DNA from 4 places in the Streptomyces sp. SP18BB07 genome. Region 1 is predicted to be linked to each of the others. Evidence: riboswitches for the same ligand, from Rfam matches in the RefSeq annotation. Region 1 holds a riboswitch; each other region holds the start of a gene.
The links. Region 1 has a riboswitch for cobalamin ahead of PUR53_RS43015 (cobalamin biosynthesis protein). Riboswitches for the same ligand answer to the same signal wherever they lie in the genome.

Region 1 (2,190 bases):
CTCGCGCCGTGAGGTCGTCGACCACACGAACGTCAACGACACCGAGGAAACGCCCGGTGTGGTGACCACGGCGATGGCCGCCGTGACGCCGCCGCCCACCGCCGCCGTGGCCGAGGAGCTCGTGGCGACCATCCCGGCACCCGCGGCCGCGGCCGCCGCCGAGACCACGGCCCCGGCGAACTCGTCCACGCCGACGCCCGCCGTCTGAGCCCCGCGACCTCCTGAGGAAGATCATCATGCACATCGACTGGGCAGCCCTGGGCTCCGTCTTCGGAGTCAGCCTCGTGGTCACCGTGGCCCTCGTCGGCCTCTTCACCCTGGGGATCGTCGGCCTCTCCAAGCGGGAGGCCGCGACCGCCGCGGGCGCGTCGCCCGCGCTCGCCACGACAGCGGCGTACGCCTGCTTCGCGGCCTGCACGGCGGCGGTGGGTTACGGGATCTACCTGATCATGGCCTGAGGCCCCGTAGACCCCTTCGCACCTCGCACAACACACCACGACAACCCCTCGTACCGTCGACCTGGTACGGGGGGTTGTCCTCATGTACCACCCGGTCGCGGCAGCCTCAGCCCGTTCGTCCTGCTCGGGGCCCCCGCGGCCGAGCCCCGGACAGAGCCCGGTCCAGGGCCCTGAGCCGGTCCGTGACCGGGGTCAGTCCCCACCACAGGCCCGCTCCGGCGGCGATGAGGGCGGTCACCACCATCCAGACGACGCCGCGCGCCTCCGCCCCCGGCACCAGCAGCGCGGCGAGCGCGCCGAGCCCGACGGCCAGCGCCCCGGCGACCGTGCTGAAGAGCACCAGGGGGGCGGCGGCGGACACCAGCGTCCGCCGGTCCCTCGCCGTCCTCGTACCCGCCGAGGCGGGTCCCTTGGTCCGATCTTCCATCGCGTGTCCCTCCCGTCCCCCGAACGGTTCTTCAAGAGCCGTCCGCACCCGGGTCCACAAGCCCCGCCAGAAAACCACACCACGCGGTGTGACGGAAGGAGAGCACAGCGTTCTGACGCCAGTTCGAGTCACGCACCAGGATGCGGCGCGCCGGAGAGAGCGCGGAAGGAGCCGATTCGAGCGGCTGACGGGATTTCGGCGGTGTGGGGCTCGGCACACCGTCGCGCCGCAGGTCAACAGCGAGTTGACGGGTCTCGAAGGGGCGTGGTGGACTGCCGGAGCCATGTACGACGGCAGGAGAGGAAGCCGGTGCGAGTCCGGCGCGGTCCCGCCACTGTCACCGGGGAAGCATCTCGACGCGTCTCCCGGGAGCCAGGAACTCTCGCCGTCGGTCTCGTCGAACCAGGGCGTGGACACCCTGAGTGAGGACATATCGCCATGTGCGGCTGCCACTTGAGTCCCAGCACCGGATCCGCGTACGACCTCGCGGTCGGCTGAACCCGTGCGTGCCGATCGCGTCTTCGCGTACGGCGCCACCGCCGGACTCCTCGGTGACCTGCTGCTCGGTGATCCTCGCCGGGGGCATCCGGTCGCCGCGTTCGGGCGGGCCGCCGGTGCCGTGGAGCGGGTGCTGTGGCGGGATCACCGGGGGTGGGGCGCGCTGCACACCGCCGTGTGCGCGGGTGGCGCCGTGGCGCTCGGGGCCGTCGCCTCGACTGCCGTACGGCCGTCGCGTGCGGCCTCCGTCGCGTTGACCGCCGCCGCCACGTGGGCCGTCGTCGGGGGGACTTCGCTCGGTCGGGAGGCCCGGACGATCGGACGGTCCCTCGACGCGGGGGACGTCGAGGGCGCGCGGGCCCGGTTGCCCCATCTGTGCGGGCGGGACCCCCAGGCACTCGACGCGGACGGGATCGCGCGGGCGGTCGTGGAGTCCGTCGCCGAGAACACGTCCGACGCGGTGGTGGGGGCGCTGGTCTGGGGAGCCGTGGCGGGGGTGCCCGGGCTGGTGGGGTTCCGGGCCGTCAACACGTTGGACGCCATGGTCGGTCACCGGTCGCAGCGGTACCGGCGGTTCGGCTGGGCCTCCGCGCGGCTGGACGACGTGGTGGGGTGGCCGGGGGCCCGGCTGACGGCGGTGCTGGCCGCCGCCTGCGGTGGGGACGCCCGGGGTGCCGTACGGGCCTGGCGCACGGACGCGGGCAGGCACCCGAGCCCCAACGCGGGGCCCGTGGAGGCGTCGTTCGCGGGGGCGCTCGGAGTGCGTTTGGGGGGCACGTTGTCGTACGGGGGGCGGGTCGAGCATCG
Region 2 (2,190 bases), on a different contig from region 1:
GCGAGCACGGTGAGGCCGAGCCCGAGCACGGCCTTGTCCACGGGATGGCGGCGGCGCCAGCGACTGCTGTGCGCCGCCACGTCGATCGGCAGCACCTGGGTCAGCCCCGCCCGGCGGGGGGCTCCCCGGAGCGACCCGCCGAGCTGTCGTCGCCGGACGCCGTCGCCGTGGAGGCCGCGACCGCGTCCACCGGCGTCGCCGCGACCGCCGTGTCCACCGGCCGCGCCGGAGCCGTGTCGGCGGCCCCTGACGCGTCCAGCAGGGCTCGGGCCCGGGCCTCGCCCTGGCGCCGGCCCCGGTGGATGCCGAAGTAGTAGGCGAGGACCCCCGCGCCGAGGGCGGCCTGGAGGGCGAAGAGCGCCGACTCGATCTCACCGGACGGCGGTTCGTAGAGGGGGGAGAACCACGGCTCGTAGTCCGGCTCGATCTCCGTGATCGCCGTCTCCGCCTCGGCGTCGGCGCCCGTGAAGGGCTCCTCCTTGTGGTCGCCGAGGCCGAGGGCCAGCGGCAGGACGGCGAGCGCGGCGACGGCGAGCAGCAGCAGCGCGTTGATCTTCGTGTTCCGGTTCATCGGGCCACCGCCTCGGTCTCGTTCTCCGTCTCGGCCCCTACGCGGTTCCGCCGGTCGGTCAGGAGCACACCGAGCCGGGTCAGTTCGCCCTTGCTCGACTGCACCAGCAGACGCATCACCAGCACCGTGAGCAGACCCTCGCTGACCGCGAGCGGGATCTGGGTGACGGCGAAGATGGAGCCGAACTTGCCGAGCGCGCCCAGGAAACCACTGCTCGGGTCGGGGAACGCGAGCGCCAACTGCACGCTGGTGACGCAGTAGGTGACCAGGTCGGCGAAGAACGCGCCGAAGAACACCGTCACCATCAGCGGCACGTCGAAGCGTCGCAGCAGCCGGTAGACGCCGTACCCCGCCCAGGGACCGGCGATCGCCATCGAGAAGACGTTGGCGCCGAGCGTGGTCAGACCGCCGTGTGCGAGCAGCAGGGCCTGGAAGAGCAGGGTGATGGTGCCGAGAACCGCCATGATCGGCGGCCGGAACAGGATGGCACCGAGGCCGGTGCCGGTGGGGTGGGAGCAACTCCCGGTGACGGACGGGAGCTTCAGCGCGGACAGGACGAACGTGAAGGCCCCGGAGGCGCCGAGGAGCAGCGTGCTCTCGGGATGCTCCCTGACCTCACGGGTGAGTGCCCGGACTCCGTGGACGACGAACGGCGCGGACGCGACGCCCCAGGCGATCGCGTGCGCCGGAGGAAGGAAACCCTCGGCTATGTGCATGGCTCAGCAGACCCTCTCCAGCACCTCGTGGATGGTTGACGCGCCTTGGCCGGTCTCCTGGCTTACGGGTGACACCGCCCGTGCTCCGCCTTCCCGGGTCCGAAGACCCAGTGGCTGTCCGTGAGGACCGGAGCCGGACTTCCCGATCACAGTGGCGAGGGCCGCACCGGCATGACACCGGATTTCCCGTTCACCAAGGCGTGGTGACAGTAATGCCCGCATAAGGACGCTGACAAGCGGAGGCGAGGGGCGCGCGGGCGCCGTGCGACAGCTCACACCCCAGCGCACACTCCGGCGTACGCCCCACGTCACGCCGAGAGCCCCGACCTGACCGAAAGCAGACGGGAGCTTTACTGCGACATAGTTGCAGCTGCCATAACGGCGCACAACGCTGAGGGGGCCCGACCGCACGGACGAAGAGAAGGCCCACGCCCCATGACTCCTGGTACCGACACCGCCCCCTCGGCCACCGCCGGGACGGGCGGTTTCTCATGGCGGCGGATCCGCGCCTCGATGTCGCGCAAGGAGTGGGCGAGCCTGGGCGGGATGGCCGGATTCATCCTGGCGCTGCACCTCGTCGGCTGGTTCACCCTGGTGGTGATCGTCGCCCCCGAGCACTACAGCGTCGGGAGCAAGACCTTCGGAATCGGTATGGGGGTCACCGCCTACACCCTGGGCATGCGGCACGCCTTCGACGCCGACCACATCGCCGCCATCGACAACACCACCCGCAAACTGAGGGGGGAGGGGCAACGCCCGCTGTCGGTCGGTTTCTGGTTCTCCCTCGGCCACTCGTCGATCGTGCTCGTCCTCACGTTCCTCCTCACCCTCGGCGTCAAGGCGCTCGCCGGACCGGTCCGCGACGACGGCTCCGCGCTCCACGACGTGTCCGGCTGGATCGGC
Region 3 (2,190 bases), on a different contig from region 1:
GTTCAGGTTGTGCGTACGCCGGGCGTCCTCGCCGGTGTTGTCGCGCAGTTCCAGGAACTCCTCGATGTCGGAGTGCCAGGTCTCCAGGTAGACCGCGGCCGCGCCCTTGCGTCGGCCGCCCTGGTTCACGGCGGCGACCGAGGCGTCCAGCGTCTTCAGGAACGGCACGATGCCGTTGGAGTGCCCGTTGGTGCCCCGGATCAGCGAACCGCGCGAGCGGATGCGGGAGTACGACAGACCGATGCCACCGGCGTGCTTCGAGAGGCGGGCCACCTGGTGGTAGCGGTCGTAGATGGAGTCCAGCTCGTCCAGCGGGGAGTCGAGGAGGTAGCAGGACGACATCTGGGGGTGTCGCGTACCGGAGTTGAAGAGCGTGGGGGAGGAGGGGAGGTAGTCCAGGCGGCTCATCAGCCCGTAGAGCGCGGCCACTTCGTCGAGGGCGCGCAGGCCCGCCTCCGCGTCGGCACCCGTGTCCTCGGCGAGGCCGGCGGCGACCCGCAGCATGAAGTGCTGGGGCGTCTCGACGACCTTGCGGGTGAGGGGGTGCCGGAGCAGATAGCGGCTGTGCAGGGTGCGCAGACCGAAGTAGCCGAAGCGGTCGTCCCCGGCCGGGTCGATCAGGGCGTCGAGACGCTCGGCGTGGGCGCGGACGAACGCGGCCGTACGGTCGGCGACGAGACCCTCCCGGTGGCCCACGGCGATGGACTCGGTGAACGTCGTGACACCCTGCGAGGCCGCCTCGGCACGGATGCCGACGGCCAGCAGCCGGGCGGCCAGTCTCGAATAGGCGGGGTCCTCGGCGATGAGGCCCGCGGCGGCCTCCGTGGCCAGCTCACGCAGCTCCGCGACCATCTCGGCGGAGGACGCGCGCACCGACCGGCCGCGCAGCGCGGCGGTGGCGACCCGGCCGGGGTCGGCGTCGGGGAGGTCGGCGGTCAGCTCGGTCAGGATCCGCAGCAACGCGGTACCGGGACCGTCGGTCTCCGTCACCGGGTCGACTGACACCGGGTCGGCTGACACCGGCTCGGCTGCGGTCAGGTCGGCTGACACCGGATCGGCTGGCGCGATGGTCACGTGGGGCTCTCCCTCGCTCGGCTGGGGCCTTGCGGAGGGCAGGCGGCAGCACACGAGCGCACGGGAGCGTCGCGTCCACCGGCCCATTCCACGAGGCCCGGACGTCACGGCACCCGGACCGGACGGCCGGGCGCACTGTCGGCAGGTGTTCGGACTGAACAGGCGTGCACACATGGCGATGTATGCACGCAAATACACCGTTGCGGGACAGTTCCGGATTCACACCGGATTCCCCTGCGGCGACAGCGAGCATGAGCATACATCTAGTGCCGGGGCGCGGTGTCACCCCCACATGTTGTGTCGCATTCGGCTTCGCAGGGTGTCAGAGCGTCAACTCATAGGTGATCAGAGTGATGTCGGGCTGGTCGGGGAGGGGGTTCCAGTCGCGCTCAGGTGTGCGAGTGAAGCCCAGGCGTCCGTAGATGCGATGGGCCGCGTGCATGCTCCGCTGGGTCGACAGCACGACACGCACACAGCCCTCGACGGTGCGGGCACGCTCCAGGCAGGCCCGCACGAGTGCCTCGCCGACACCCCGCCCCCGGGCTTCGGGGGAGACGGCGAGCATCCGTATCTCGGCCTCTCCCGCGCGGGCGATGTCGGCCATGGGCCCGCCTGCGGGGACGAAGGTCACCCCGCCCAGCACCTGCCCGTCCGCGGCCGCCACGAGCACCTCGGCCTCGGCCGCCCGCTTCGCCACGTTCCGCAGCTCGTCGAGGTACCGGTCGCTCTCTCCGAAGTCCAGCAGTCCGTCGCCGAGGTAGGCCTGGGCGGTGATCTCGCCGAGCGCGGCGTACTCGTCGGGAGCCGCCGGCCTGATCGTGATGTCCATGCGTCGCAGTGTGCACGAGGGGCGGCTGCGCGGGTCGGCGGTTTTCCACAGGGGCCGCCGTCCGTCGGACTATCGGATTTGTCAGGCCGTCGCAGGCCACCTGGGCAGGGTCGTCACGAAGTCCTCGCTGAAGTCGCGGGTGCCCGGCCCGAGCGCGACGCGGCCGGTGGCGCGCAGACGGGCGGTCAGGGCGGGGGACTCGGAGTAGTAGACGCGCCGGGCGGCGGCCGGCACGAACACGGTCTGGCCGCGCGTGAGTTCGCTCGCGCACTCCACGACGACGGCAC
Region 4 (2,190 bases), on a different contig from region 1:
CAACTCTTCTGCCCTGGCCAGGAGTTCGATCTCGTGGGGGGACATGGTCGGGTTGGATGCCCGGCGATGGCTCGCTTCGGTCAGGTCGTGGTGGGTCAGGGTGTTGTCGGGGCGGTGGGCCAGGAGGGAGCTGAGGGTGGCGTGGGCCATGGGGGCGCGGGCGTCCGTCGGGTCGACGGCGACCTGGGCGAGGATCATCGCGGAGACGGCCCAGTCGAGGCCGGGCGGCCCCTCCTCGGCGTTGCTCCAGTCGATGACCTGCGGGCCGTGCGGGGTGAGGAGGACGTTCTCCGGGTGGAGGTCCAGGTGGAGAACCCGGGCACCGGGGCGGCGGGGCGGGACGGCGTGGAGGGTGCGCAGGAGTTGGGCCAGGGTGGCGCCGACCTGCGGCGGGGTGACCTGGCCGGCGGCGCAGGCCTCCAGCAGGGTCGGGCCCGGCAGGCGTTGCAGCACCATCTCCGTACGGGTCGCCGAATGAACGCGCGGGACAGGGTAGCCGTGGCTGCGTACGTACTCCATGACCTCGGCCTCGGTGGCGGCGTCGCCCCACCCCTCTCGGTAGCGGCGTAGCACCCAGGCGTCACCCTGTCCGACACCTCCGGTATGCCTGTCGGCTCCGTCACTGTCGGCGACGCCTACCGGGTCACCGGCCTCGGTCAGCGCGCCGAGGCCGCCGTGATCGTCCGGCCCGGACTCCCCCTCGTCGGCGTGGAGTTCGTACACGTCGGCCGTGCGGCCCGCGCCCAGCAGTCTCCCCGTACGCATGGCCCGAACCTATCGCGGCCCACAGGCGGCCCTCAGGATCCCGGCTACCGGCAGGTAGAGTGACCGCGTCGTCATCACACCCGTACAGGGGGAAGCCGGTGCAAATCCGGCGCTGACCCGCAACCGTGAGCCGACCTCGGCAGAGGGCGGCAAGTCGGACTGCCCTGGACGGAATCATGACCGGCTCGCGTCACCGGCGGCCCGCCGGTGCACGGCACCGTCGAGGAATACGGAGCCGAGCCGCCCGGCGCTCCGCCGTGCCGCCCGGCTCCCCGTCAGGGAGAGGCAGCCGCCGATATGAATGTCCGCCGCAGCGCCGCGGTCGTCGCCGTACTGACCGTCACAGCCGGACTCGGCACCGGACTCGGGCTCGCGCCGGCCGCCTTCGCCGACGGTACGGCCTCCGAGGCGTCCACCGCTCCCTCCGCCTCGCCCTCCGCCTCGCCCTCCCAGGCGATACCCACCGGTCTGTACGGCTCCAACGACCCCACGTACGACGGTGTCTGGCGGCAGTCGCTCACCCTGCTCGCCCTGGACGCGGTGGGTGAGAAGCCCGGCGCCGGGGCCGTGGAGTGGCTGGTCGGGCAGCAGTGCGCGAGCGGGGCGTTCCCGGCGTACCGCGCCGACGCGACCGCCAAGTGCGACAGCGCGACGGCCGTCGACACCAACAGCACGGCGGCCGCGATCCAGGCGCTCGCAGCGGTCGGCGGGCGGGACGCCGAGGCCGGTCGGGCGGTGCGGTGGCTGAAGGACAACCAGAACGAGGACGGCGGCTGGGGCTACACCGCGGGCGGCCCCAGCGACGCGAACTCGACGTCCGTCGTGATCGGCGCGCTGACCGCTGTGGGCGACGCCCCCGGGAAGCAGCAGAAGGACGGCAACTCCCCCTACGAGGCCCTCCGTTCCCTCGCCCTGCCCTGCGGCGACGGGGGCAGGAAGGACGGGGACGCGAAGGACGGCGGGGCCTTCGCCTATCAGCCCGACAAGAAGGGCGGTCTCGCCGCGAACGCCGACGCCACGGCCGCCGCCGTGCTCGGCAGCCTGGGCAAGGGGTTCGTGGTCGGGGCGGGTAGCGGCGAGGGGAAGGGCGGGGCCTCGTTCGACTCCTGCGCCTCGGGTGACTCTCCGGAGGACCTCGCGCACAACGGGGCCGTCCATCTCGCCGGTGCCCTCACCGCCGACGGCTATCTGATGTCCTCCCTCGCGGGTGCGGAGGACCAGCCCGACCACGGCAACACCGCCGACGCGGTCGTCGCGCTCGCCGCCGCCGGGGACGTGGACGCGACCGAGAAGCCGCTCGCCTGGCTGGCGAAGAACCACGGCGTGTGGGCGGCCAAGGCCGGGCCCGCCGCGTACGCCCAGCTCGTCTTCGCGGCGCACGCCTCCGGTGGCGACCCGCGTGACTTCGGTGGTGCCGATCTGGTG

Region 2: linked by a shared signal. The riboswitch ahead of PUR53_RS18465 (energy-coupling factor ABC transporter permease) and the one ahead of PUR53_RS43015 (cobalamin biosynthesis protein) in region 1 are both predicted to bind cobalamin.
Region 3: linked by a shared signal. The riboswitch ahead of PUR53_RS13235 (ribonucleoside-diphosphate reductase subunit alpha) and the one ahead of PUR53_RS43015 (cobalamin biosynthesis protein) in region 1 are both predicted to bind cobalamin.
Region 4: linked by a shared signal. The riboswitch ahead of PUR53_RS46435 (prenyltransferase/squalene oxidase repeat-containing protein) and the one ahead of PUR53_RS43015 (cobalamin biosynthesis protein) in region 1 are both predicted to bind cobalamin.

Annotation. Positions count from the first base shown of each region.
Region 1 covers NZ_JAQYWT010000363.1:416,886-419,075, reverse strand. The annotation lists gene PUR53_RS43030 (inorganic phosphate transporter) at 1-208, shown strand, start outside; gene PUR53_RS43025 (hypothetical protein) at 237-458, shown strand; gene PUR53_RS43020 (hypothetical protein) at 565-885, opposite strand; cobalamin riboswitch at 1,160-1,289, shown strand; gene PUR53_RS43015 (cobalamin biosynthesis protein) at 1,388-2,190, shown strand, end outside.
Region 2 covers NZ_JAQYWT010000297.1:17,459-19,648, reverse strand. The annotation lists gene cbiQ (cobalt ECF transporter T component CbiQ) at 1-95, opposite strand, end outside; gene PUR53_RS18470 (energy-coupling factor ABC transporter substrate-binding protein) at 101-571, opposite strand; gene PUR53_RS18465 (energy-coupling factor ABC transporter permease) at 568-1,287, opposite strand; cobalamin riboswitch at 1,318-1,500, opposite strand; gene PUR53_RS18460 (HoxN/HupN/NixA family nickel/cobalt transporter) at 1,723-2,190, shown strand, end outside.
Region 3 covers NZ_JAQYWT010000274.1:76,338-78,527, forward strand. The annotation lists gene PUR53_RS13235 (ribonucleoside-diphosphate reductase subunit alpha) at 1-1,074, opposite strand, end outside; cobalamin riboswitch at 1,198-1,333, opposite strand; gene PUR53_RS13240 (GNAT family N-acetyltransferase) at 1,397-1,903, opposite strand; gene PUR53_RS13245 (nucleoside hydrolase) at 1,985-2,190, opposite strand, start outside.
Region 4 covers NZ_JAQYWT010000370.1:229,313-231,502, forward strand. The annotation lists gene PUR53_RS46430 (phosphotransferase) at 1-765, opposite strand, end outside; cobalamin riboswitch at 797-988, shown strand; gene PUR53_RS46435 (prenyltransferase/squalene oxidase repeat-containing protein) at 1,063-2,190, shown strand, end outside.